2 regions of the Blautia sp. HCP3S3_C12 genome follow, and region 2 is predicted to be linked to the other one. Evidence: predicted binding sites of a transcription regulator. Region 2 holds the regulator's gene; the other holds the start of a gene.
The links. Region 2 encodes Rex, which represses fermentation and respiration genes when NADH is low (regulators of the CRP and FNR family bind a similar motif). Its sites were predicted from a motif close to ATTGTTAANTANTTAACAAT; they were not measured.

Region 1: a site for Rex is predicted at 3,317-3,336, ahead of fucO (lactaldehyde reductase). Genes of this name have one in related genera too.

The regions. Positions count from the first base shown of each region.
Region 1 is NZ_JBQHWC010000012.1:4,321-10,388, reverse strand. It holds gene ACTNDS_RS10410 (flavodoxin family protein) at 1-888, shown strand, start outside; gene ACTNDS_RS10405 (hypothetical protein) at 1,005-1,463, opposite strand; gene ACTNDS_RS10400 (hypothetical protein) at 1,601-1,822, opposite strand; gene fucO (lactaldehyde reductase) at 2,095-3,240, opposite strand; gene ACTNDS_RS10390 (TetR/AcrR family transcriptional regulator) at 3,446-4,024, opposite strand; gene ACTNDS_RS10385 (HI0074 family nucleotidyltransferase substrate-binding subunit) at 4,122-4,520, opposite strand; gene ACTNDS_RS10380 (nucleotidyltransferase family protein) at 4,507-4,833, opposite strand; partial or broken gene ACTNDS_RS10375 (RNA-guided endonuclease InsQ/TnpB family protein) at 5,017-5,409, opposite strand; gene ACTNDS_RS10370 (hypothetical protein) at 5,455-5,913, opposite strand.
Region 2 is NZ_JBQHWC010000006.1:97,097-103,164, reverse strand. It holds gene ACTNDS_RS07585 (S8 family peptidase) at 1-639, shown strand, start outside; gene ACTNDS_RS07580 (NADP-dependent isocitrate dehydrogenase) at 715-1,923, shown strand; gene abc-f (ribosomal protection-like ABC-F family protein) at 1,962-3,872, opposite strand; gene ACTNDS_RS07570 (redox-sensing transcriptional repressor Rex) at 4,144-4,791, shown strand; gene ACTNDS_RS07565 (NAD(P)H-hydrate dehydratase) at 4,921-6,068, shown strand, end outside.

The DNA.
Region 1 (6,068 bases), on a different contig from region 2:
AATAAAGATGCCTATGACGGAAAAGAACGCGTACTTGAGATACATTTTACCGATTTGGATCATACGTATCAGATTCGACTTAACCAGACTGGAAGCCAAATTTTTACAGATGGAAGCCTTTCTCCAACTACTCGCATCGATACACCTTTTTCTGTATGGTCAGCTATTTCTCGTGGAGAAATTGGTGGCGCAGAAGCATTGGGAAAACAGATGTATACGGTATCCGGCGATTTCTCCTTAATGATCAATTGGGATAAATTCTTTGGAAACACATCTGCGGTTAAAAATCCTGAGAAAAAATCCCCAAACATGATTGAGAAGAAAAATCCTTCTATGATGACAATGCTTATACCATGGATTGCCTTTTGGACTGCTGTTTCTATCACTCCTAAAGTGGGGGCTTTGATAGCTCTTGTCGTAGTGGCAGCCATACCGTTTATTATGAGAAATCATGAATTTGAGATCTGGGATCAACTCTCTATGATAGCCGTTGCTGTACTTTCCGCAGCAGCAAATGTAACCGGGAATGGAGATATTCCTACAAATATAGGATATCTTGTGTTTGGATTGTTCTGGCTGCTTTCATGCCTGACAAAAGAACCTTTATGCGCTGCCTATGTAAAATACAATTATGGTGGTGAAAGTGCACATCAAAACCCTCTCTTCATGAAGACAAATTATATTCTTGCAGCGGCATGGGGATTGTTATATGTACTGACAGCAGTCTGGACCTTTCTGCTTAGAGGAGCCGGGTTTGGAAATCTGCTTATCATTGTAAACAATTTAATTCCAATCTTGATGGGATTTTTTACAATATGGTTCGAAAAATGGTATCCCGCAAAGATGGCAAGAGGCAAGAGAAAAGAAGAAAACTCTTATATAACATAATCGCTGTTGCAGTCAATCAGAAAGATGATTCAGTTTGACTATATATAATGAAAGTACAATCTAACAGAAAGTCACAGGCTGGGTAGGCTCCAGTCTATGACTTTATTAGAGAAATTTTATTTAGTCTCAGTCGGTTTACATTGCAGAAGCGCTTCCAGTTCAGCAACTCTTTTAAGTGCTTCTGCCGTCTCTTTCTGGGCTTTTATTTTTTCTTCTTCAGCAATCATCCTTGCTTTTTCAGCTTCGTCCCTTACATTTTCAGCTTCATCCCTTGCTTTTTCAGCAGAATCTGCTCTCTGGCGTTCTCTTTCTGTATTTTTGCGTTCAGCTGCCTGACCTTTTTCATACATGATTGTATCTCTCTCAAATCCCTTCATATAGCTTAACGACACCTCCCCGTCCCGCTTCACGATATCCACCATTTTCTGGATATCCTTCAGTGTATCATTTACGGCATTTGTCTGGGTTGTATTCTCCATATACTTTAAAAACTGCCGGAGCTCTTCGGATATGTCATCACCCTTTGTACCCTTAGTATACAATACGGTTGTCTGAGCACCATCATCGTATGGCATTTCCGGTTCTTCCACACACATATTTCGTATTGTATATTTCACTCTGTCGTAACCAAAAGGATCGTAATTACAAATAAAGATTACGTATACTCTCTTTAACTTTCCAAAATCCTCTCCTGATTTCAGACTGCGGCTGTCTATGATGGCATGATAAAAGCGGATCCTCTGCGGAAATGCGTATTCAATCCCCCATAGGATTTCTGTGCGATCACTTTCAGATTTTGAAAGTCCCTGTTAAACAATAGTTTCAGGATCTTTCGTGTAAACTTCTCTCCCATTTCAGGATATGTCATCATGGCATTGAAGAGAAAATCATCCAGCAGGTTTAACTCTTCCAGTTTTTTTCTTTCATTCTGCATCTGCATGCTCCTTTCCCTATGATGGAGGAAACAGCATCGTTTCTACAGAATTTATATGTGCCGTTGTACTGTTTCCACCATATTTATTTCAGTTTCATATGTGGAATCAGATTGACCGAACAGCCTTAGAACTTTCCCAGATATGTGATTTTAGTGTAGCAAATGATGGCCGGCGTGTCAACCACGGAATGAAGAAAGCCACAGGCTGGGTGGGTTCCAGTCTGTGGCCTTAATAGCTGCTTTTTGCTTTTTTATTTTGCAAAAGTGATTCATTACATAATCTTGCGGAACAGATCTTTCAGATCTTCTACGCTTGCATCTTTTGGATTTCCTGGTGCGCATGCATCTGCGTGTGCGGATTCTGCCAGGAACTGAAGATCTTCTTCTTTGATTGCTTCCAGTTTAGTCGGGATTCCTACATCAACAGAAAGCTTCTTAACAGCCTCGATTGCTGCTTTTCTGTACTCATCCTGAGACATTTCATCTACACCTTTGACACCCATTGCTCTGGCGATCTCACGATATTTCTCCCCTGTGCATTCCTGATTGTATTCCATAACGATCGGAAGCATCATTGCGCAGGCAACACCGTGTGGTGTGTCATAAACAGCACCAAGTGTATGAGCCATGGAATGAGCGATTCCAAGACCTACGTTAGAGAATCCCATACCTGCAATGTACTGGCCAAGAGCCATTCCTTCACGGCCTTCTTTTGTGTTTTCAACAGCACCGCGGAGAGATTTGGAAATCAGCTCAATTGCCTTTAAATGGAACATATCTGTCATTTCCCATGCAGCTTTTGTTGTATATCCTTCGATTGCATGAGTCAGGGCATCCATACCTGTGGAAGCTGTCAGTCCTTTTGGCATGGAGGACATCATTTCAGAATCAATGATTGCAATGATCGGCATATCATGTGGGTCAACACATACGAATTTACGTTTTCTTTCTACATCAGTGATAACGTAGTTGATGGTTACCTCTGCTGCTGTACCTGCTGTTGTGGGAACTGCAATGATCGGTACGCAAGGTTTCTTGGTAGGAGCTGTTCCTTCCAGACTTCTTACATCTTCAAATTCAGGATTTGCAATGATGATACCGATTGCTTTGGAGGTATCCATGGAAGAACCACCGCCGATTGCGATTAGATAATCTGCACCTGAATCCTTGAATGCCTGAACACCGTGCTGTACGTTCTCGATTGTCGGGTTCGGTTTAATATCTGAATACAGTTCATATGCAAGTCCGTTTTTCTCAAGAATATCTGTAACTTTGCTTGTTACATGGAATTTTACAAGGTCAGGGTCAGAGCAAACGAAAGCTTTCTTAAAGCCATGTGCTTTTGCTTCGTTTGCGATTTCCTCGATTGCTCCTGCTCCGTGATAAGATGTCTGATTTAAGTTAATTCTGTTTGCCATAATGTTTTCCATTCCTTTCAGTATTTTACATTGTTCGGTTAAAATTCTTTACAGATAAGTTTCCGCAACGCTCATCTTTGTTATTATTCTAACAATGTAAATTTAAAAAAGAAAGTTACACTTTCGCTCAAATGTAACTTTCTCACTAACTTTGTGCAATAAATACGAAAATAATCAGGTAAAATTGTGCACTAATCTGTTATGTTTATGACAATATCTCCAGTTCTTCAAACAGCTGAGAGAGTTTCCCAGGCATTCCATCAACTAAAATTTTCGCCAGTCCCTCCGGTTCACATTTCAACTCTCCCTGCACCCATTTTACAGTCATATAAATAGAACTCTGGCAGTACATTTCCAGAATACAATGTATGGTCTCATCCGGAATTTTTCCTGTTTTCTCATGGATGAGATTTTCATAGAAAGCCAGGATCAGTTCAAAATCATGCTGGCGCAGACTGTTCTGGCTGTCATAATTAAAGGCTGCTGCAAAGAAAATATGCTCTTCTTGAATATAGGTAAACTTCTTTACCAGTGCATCATAAACTGTTTTTCCCATTCCCATATGCTCAAAGGATTTTGCCAGGAGTTTATCAAAATACCAGTTAATCAGGTCAAATTTATCCATGAAATTTCGGTAAAAAGTCTGCCTGGTAAGGCCACAGTTTTCTGTAATCTGTTTTACCGTAATGTTGTCTACGGTTGTTGTCTTCATACACTCTTTCATCGACTGCGCAAGACGATATTTTGTTTTTTCCCCTTTAACATTTTCTGCTGTCAGTTCCATAGATTTTCCTTTCACAGGTAATTTTACTTTCCTGTATTATAACAGACATTCCGAAAAAAAGCCACAGGCTGGGTGGGTTCCAGTCTGTGACCTTATGTTATTGGATCTCAGCAATTTTACATCGCAGAATCTCTTCCAGTTTCATAAATGCCGGAATAAAGCTGTCGCGTATAAGGAGTATCATTTCATCAACCTGAGTTTCATTGTAAATGTGTACAGAAGTATTGCGCTTTTTTAACATAAGAAGCCATACTGCTGAATCATTTACAAAACCACACTGATATCCCACCTGCAATATTTCTCTGGGTGAACCTGTCTCCGCCCCCTGAACGCCATGCAATCTCAAAACCTCCTGCAGGGCTTTCCATGCTAACTCAAAAGTCAGGTTAAACTGCCCAATCACGCCTGTTCTGTAAATATCGTTAGAATCCGCCAGCACAAAATCTGCGTTCTTCAGTATGGACAGACAATTTGAAAAATTATCAAGCTTTTTCATAAATCACCACACCATCCTTCACAATTTCTTCCCTTAACTCTTCCGAAATATCTCCATCTGCCTCAACAATATCAAATCTCAGCAATGAATGTACATTTTCTTTGATATCCCAATAAAAAGAATCAAAATCCCCACCATATACTGCTATATCTATATCGCTTCTCTCTCTCTGCGTTCCTCTGGACCGGGAACCAAAGAGAATCACTTTTTGGATAGAATGTTTTTTTGCAAACATAGTAATTTCACGAAAAACCCTCTCTGGAAGATTGCAATCTTCACATCTTGCACAAATCTTTTCTTCAGATAATTCCATCATCACAACTCCTCTCCGTTACTAAAAACTTATAAAAAGTTATAAACTTCTATATTCCATTCCTACTTCAACGAGTATGCTTTTGATGATATAAATATCAATCTACTCACAAGTTCTTGTACTCTCCATAGGCGTAAATTCCGGACTAACGTATCCGTACATATTTGCATTAACGTTTCAGTGTCAGCTTGCAAATTGTTCTCCATAAGTCTTGAGATTTATAGATGCCTGGAAGTCTCTGTCAATCATATTCCCACACTCACATCTATAAACTCTGTCAGATAACTTCAAAGCTTTTTTGATATTTCCACAACAGCTGCAAAGCTTTGATGATGGATAAAACCGATCAGCCACAATAAGCTGAATCCCTTTATCGCTGCATTTGTATTCGAGCTGTTTTCTAAACCAAAAAAATCCCTGTTCCTGGACTGCTTTGGATAAATGTCTGTTTTTCATCATTCCGCTGACATTCAGATCTTCAATACATATAAATCTTGGTTTTCGATTTATGATCTCAGATATGGTCTGATTCAAATAGTTTTTACGGATATTTGTTAATCTGTGATTTCGTTTTAATCCCGACAGGGGGTGCGACCCCAATGTGGTCCTTTTGGAGAAATTCTATTTAGTCTCAGTCGGTTTACATTGCAGAAGTTTCTCCAGTTCAGCTACTCTTTTAAGTGCTTCTGTGGTTTCTTTTTGTGCTTTCATTTTTTCTTTTTCGGCTTCATCCCTTGCTTTTTCAGCAGAATCCGCTCTCTGACGTTCTCTTTCTGTATTTTTTCGTTCAGCTGCCTGACCTTTTTCATACATGATCGTATCTCTCTCAAATCCCTTCATATAACTCAATGACACCTCCCCGTCCCGCTTCACGATATCCACCATTTTCTGGATATCTTTCAGTGTATCATTTACTGCGTTTGTCTGGGTTGTGTTCTCCATATAGTTTAGGAACTGCCGGAGTTCTTCGGATATGTCATCACCTTTTGTTCCCTTAGTATACAGTACGGTTGTCTGTGCACCATCATCATATGGCATTTCCGGTTCTTCTACGCACATATTTCGTATTGTATATTTCACTCTGTCGTAACCAAAAGGATCGTAATTACAGATAAAGATTACGTATACTCTCTTTAACTTTCCAAAATCCTCTCCTGATTTCAGACTGCGGCTGTCTATGATGGCATGATAAAAGCGGATCCTCTGCGGAAATCCGTATTCAATCCCCCATAGGA
Region 2 (6,068 bases):
GTTGCCCTGAAGATACTTGACAGATATGGAAATGGAAAAAAGAGGGATGTACTGCGGGCCTTTGACTGGATTCTGAAAAATAAAGATGCTTACGGGATTCAGGTAGTAAATATTTCCATAGGGACAACCTGCAGGGAAAAACAGGATCACAGACAGCTGATCGAAGGGGTGGAAAGACTGTGGGATGCAGGGCTGGTAGTAGTGGCTGCAGCAGGAAATCAGGGTCCCCGTTCAGGAAGTGTTACGGCTCCGGGCAGCAGCCGTAAGATTATCACTGTGGGGTCAAGCGACCTGCTTACAGGCAGAACGGCTATTTCCGGGCGGGGACCTACTTCAGAGTGCATCTGTAAGCCGGATCTGGTAGCTCCGGGTAATCGCGTTCTGTCCTGTGCTCCGGGAACGGATTTTGCCTATGGGGTAAAAAGCGGGACCTCTATGTCCACACCCTTAGTCAGCGGCGCTGCAGCCCTTCTTCTGCAAAAATATCCTACCCTTACCAATGTGGAAATCAAAAGATGCCTGAAGGAATCGGCCAGAGACCTGGGTCTGCCTCGGAATCTGCAGGGCTCAGGAGAACTGGATATGAAACAGGCATTGACGAACGAATCTATTTCCGTTAAAATGATACGTAAAATGTAATGCTTCAGTGTAGTAGCGCTGAACAGTTACTGTAAAATGCTAAAGGGATAAACCCGTACAAAGAGGAGGATCTTTATGAAAAAAATTCAGATGCAGACACCGCTTGTGGAGATGGACGGAGACGAGATGACCCGAATCCTCTGGAAGATGATCAAGGATGAGCTTCTTCTTCCTTTTGTTGATCTGAACACAGAGTACTATGATCTTGGCCTGGAATACAGAAATGAAACAGATGATCAGGTAACTGTAGATGCAGCAGAAGCTACAAAGAAATATGGCGTTGCTGTAAAATGTGCGACCATCACTCCCAATAAAGCCAGAATGGAAGAGTACACACTGAAAAAAATGTACAAAAGTCCTAACGGTACCATCCGTGCCATTCTGGACGGAACCGTGTTCCGTGCCCCTATTGTAGTGAAAGGGATTGAGCCATGCGTAAAAAACTGGAAGAAACCCATTACCATTGCCCGTCACGCTTATGGAGATGTATATAAGAATACAGAAATGTATATTGACGGACCGGGAGATGCCTATCTGCTGTTTAAGGGTGAGAACGGTGAGGAGAAAAAGGAACTGATCCATCATTATGAGGATGCAGGTGTCCTTCAGGGAATGCATAACCTGGATGCATCCATCACAAGCTTTGCAAAGTGCTGCTTTAATTATGCACTGGATACAAAGCAGAGCCTGTGGTTTGGAGGCAAGGATACGATCTCCAAGATTTATGACGGACGCTTCAAGGAGATTTTTGCAGAGGTTTATGAGCAGGAGTTCAAAGAGAAATTTGAGGCTGCCGGAATTGAATATTTCTACAGCCTGATTGATGATATCGTTGCCCGTGTTATGAAGGCAGAAGGGGGATTTATCTGGGCCTGCAAGAACTATGACGGAGATGTTATGAGTGATATGGTTTCCTCTGCTTTTGGTTCTCTGGCAATGATGACTTCTGTGCTGGTATCTCCGGACGGATATTATGAATATGAGGCTGCACACGGAACTGTACAGAGACATTATTATCGTCACCTGAAAGGGGAAGAGACTTCCACCAATTCCGTTGCTACTATTTTTGCATGGACAGGTGCTCTCAGAAAGAGAGGAGAGCTGGACGGCAATCAAGAACTGATGGAATTTGCAGATAAGCTGGAAAAAGCTACTCTGGGAACCATCGAGGATGGCAGAATGACCAAGGATCTGGCTCTGATCACAACCTTAAAGGATGTAGAAGTATTAAACAGTGAGCAGTTTATTAAAGCAATCCGTGAAAAGCTTACATCCCTGATGTAAGAGGTAATCTGATAAAAATAAAAAGGGAAGGGCCTGCATTATGCAAGCTCTTCCCATTTTTCATATAAGCCCTCCAGTTCTTCTGTGATGGCTGTCTTTTCTTTGCTTAATCTGGCGCATTCTGCCACATTGGTGCATATCTCCGGGAGAACCATGGTTTCATCGATTTCCTTATCTCTGGTTTCCAGTTCTTCAATCCGGGCTTCCACCTTCTTTAATTCATTTTCACGCTTTCTCTGCCGCGCCTGCTCTTCCTTCTGCTGCTGCCAGGAAAGCTTATTGTCTGAGGCTTGTTTGACCTCTGTTTCAGCCTGGGCTGCTGCCGGAGCATATTTTTCTGTAAGCTCTTCCCGCTTTTCCAGATAATAATCATAGTCACCAATGTAGTTTACAATGGCCTGATTGGTCAGATCCAGAATCCTGGTGGCTGTCTGATTGATAAAATATCGGTCATGGGAGACATAGAGTACAGTACCGGTATAGCTGTTTAAAGCCTCCTCCAGGATTTCCTTGGAGGCAATGTCCAGATGGTTGGTAGGCTCATCCAGGATCAGGAAGTTGGCCTCTGACAGCATAAGCTTTGCCAGGGATACACGGCCTCTCTCGCCACCGGAGAGGGCGGAGATCAGCTTAAATACGTCATCCCCTGTGAAGAGAAAGGCTGCCAGCATATTTCGGATTTCTGTCTCTGTAAGCGTTGGATAAGTGTCTGAAATTTCCTGGAAAATAGTTTTTTCCATGTGGAGTACATGGTGCTCCTGATCATAATATCCAATCTGTACCTTGGAGCCGAGAGCAAAGCGTCCGCTGTCAGCGTCTACCAGACCGTTAAGGATTTTCAGAATGGTAGTTTTGCCGGTACCGTTATTGCCGATGAGAGCCACCCGTTCCCCACGTTTAATGTCAAAGGAAATATTAGAAAACAAAGTCTGTCCGGGAAAAGCTTTGGATAAATCCTCCACAGTGAGTACATCATTTCCGCTGATGTATCTGGGCTCCAGGGAAATCCGCATCTGATTCTGAATCTCCAGAGGCTTTTCGATCCGCTGCACCTTATCCAGCATTTTTTCACGGCTTTCGGCACGTTTGATAGATTTCTCACGGTTAAAAGATCTCAGCTTGGCAATGACCGCCTCCTGGTGCTTAATATCCCGCTGTTGATTTAAGTAAGCTTTATACTGGGCATCCCTGAGCTGGGCTTTTTTCAGAGCGTAGGCAGAGTAATTGCCGCTGTACATTCGCATATTGCCGGCTTCAATCTCTACTACCTTAGTGACAACCTTATCCAGGAAATAACGGTCATGGGAGACAATAAAAACAGCTCCCGGATAATTCAGCAGATAGGTTTCCAGCCAGGAAATGCTTTCCATATCCAGGTGGTTGGTGGGCTCATCCAGCAGAAGAATGTCAGGATTGGAGAGCAGAAGCTTTCCCAGGGCAACCCGGGTTTTCTGACCGCCGGAAAGAGTTTCAATCTGTTTTTCGAAGTCCTCCTCTGTAAAGCCAAGCCCCTTTAATACACCCATGATCTCACTTTTATATGCATAACCATTCTCAAGCTCAAACTGATGGCTCAGTCTGGTATAGGTGTTCATCAGGCTGTCCAGGGCTTCCCCGGCAGCAGTTTTCATTTCATGCTCCATGGAGCGGAGACGGTTTTCCATATCAATGATGTGCTGCTTAGTAGAGATCAGCTCCTCATAGATGGTGTGGTGTCCATGGATATCCTGGTACTGGGCCAGGTAACCGATGGTTTTATCTTTGGCAAGAATAACATTTCCGGAATCCGGGGACAGTTCGTGGATGATAATACGCAGCAGGGTGGTTTTGCCTGCACCGTTGTTGCCGATCAGGGCTGCCTTTTCCCTGTCCTCTATATGGAAGCTGGCATCCTGAAGGATTACCTTCTCGCCAAAGGATTTGCAGATATTCTGACATGATAGGATCATACAAATTCCTCCGAAATTTATATTATTGCAGCAGCCTGCGAATATCCGCTTTGACTGCTGAAATGTACGCATACAGAATTTATTATAACTGAACCGGACTGTTTTTGAAAGAAAAAAAGTATTTTAATTTATGATTTGGATGAAATTTTGCACATTCTATCAGATAGTCTAAATTTAATGATAAAAATTTGTAAATAAAGTACAAATTTAATTTGACAATAAAATAACATTTGGTTATAATTGACCTAGGATATATAAGGAGGGAATATTTGTGGAACCTAAGGAAATTTCAAAAGCGGTGATCAAACGTTTGCCTCGATATTACCGTTATCTGGGAGAACTGATGGAGGAGAATGTAGAACGGATCTCGTCCAACGATCTCAGCAAGAAAATGCACGTGACTGCTTCACAGATCCGTCAGGACCTGAATAATTTCGGTGGATTCGGACAGCAGGGGTATGGATATAATGTACGTTATTTATATACTGAAATCGGTAAGATTCTGGGACTTGACACAGTGCACCCGATGATTATCCTGGGTGCCGGTAATCTGGGACAGGCTTTGGCAAATTATGTAGATTTTGAGAAGCGCGGTTTTCGGCTGGTTGGTATTTTTGATGTAAACCCTGTGCTGGAGGGCATTGCAGTAAGGGGAATTGAGATACAGATGCTTAGTGACCTTCCCCTTTTTCTCAAAGAGAATAATGTGGAGATTGCGATTCTGACCTTACCTAAGGCAAAGGCCAAGGAAATGGCGAAGATTCTCATAGAAAACGGGATCAAGGCAATCTGGAACTTTGCACATATTGATCTGGATGCACCGGAGGATGTTATGGTAGAAAATGTACATCTGTCAGAGAGCCTGATGACCCTTTCCTATAATCTGAGTGAATATCGTAAGGAACATGAGAACCAGTAATAATAGTACATATGTAGTTGCCGGCAGCAGAGGGGACGGTGACGATTTGAATGGCTGTGGTCGTTAGATCATAGCTTTTCTTTTTGAAAAAATAGGTGTATACTGTTTCCAATGACAGGAGGTGGCTGAATGAAACCTGTGGTAACAGCCGGTGAAATGAAAGGGCTGGACCGGAACACAATAGAATCTGCCGGGGTTCCGGGTATGGTACTTATGGAAAGAGCTGCACTGAAAACAGTGGAGGCTATGGAAAAATATCTGGGTAACAAGGATCGTGTACTGGTGGTGTGCGGAAATGGCAATAATGGCGGTGACGGGATGGCCATTGCCAGACTTCTCCATCTAAAGGGGATCAAAGTCGGGATTTATCTGGCCGGTCAGGAGGAGAAGCTGACAGACCAGGCCAGGCAGCAGCTGCAGATTGCCAAATATTATCAGGTACCTTTGGAGCATAACCTGCAGCCGGATGAATATACTATTATAGTAGATGCCCTTTTGGGGGTTGGTCTGTCCAGACCTGTAGAGGGCAGATATGCAGAAATCATCCACATGCTGAACCAGTCCGGGGCTTTCCGGGTGGCTGTGGATATTCCTTCCGGCATCAACGGAGATACAGGACGGGAAATGGGAATCGGATTTCGGGCAGATCTTACAGTAACCTTTGCTTTTTGTAAAAGGGGGCTGTGCTTTTATCCGGGAAGAATGTATGCAGGAGAGCTGATCGTTGCAGATATAGGGATTTATGCAAATCCGGACAGAGATCCCTCTATGGCTTATCTGGAGAAAGAGGATCTGTCAATGCTGCCCTCCAGAATTCCCTGGGGAAACAAGGGAACTTTCGGAAAAGTGCTTCTGATAGCCGGCTCCCGCGGAATGTGCGGGGCTTCCTGCCTGAGCAGTGCTGCGGCACTCAGAGCTTCGGCAGGTATGGTGAAGGTTCAGACTGTGGAGGAGAACAGGATTCCTCTTCAGTCACAGCTTCCGGAGGTTATGGTTACCTGTGAGTTTAATGAGAAAAGCAATCAGGAAATACTGGACTGGTGCGATGTGCTTGTGATCGGACCTGGACTGGGGATGTCAGGAGAGAGCAGAGAAAGGGTACAGTGGTTCCTGTCTCATGCTGCCTGGTGTGGTAAGCCTGTGATCCTGGATGCAGATGGCCTGAATCTGCTGGCAGTACATGGAGAATGGAAGAAATATCTGGGAGAACAGGTAATTCTCACTCCCCATCTGGGAGAAATGAGCCGCCTGACCGGGAAAAGCATCGGTGAGATCCG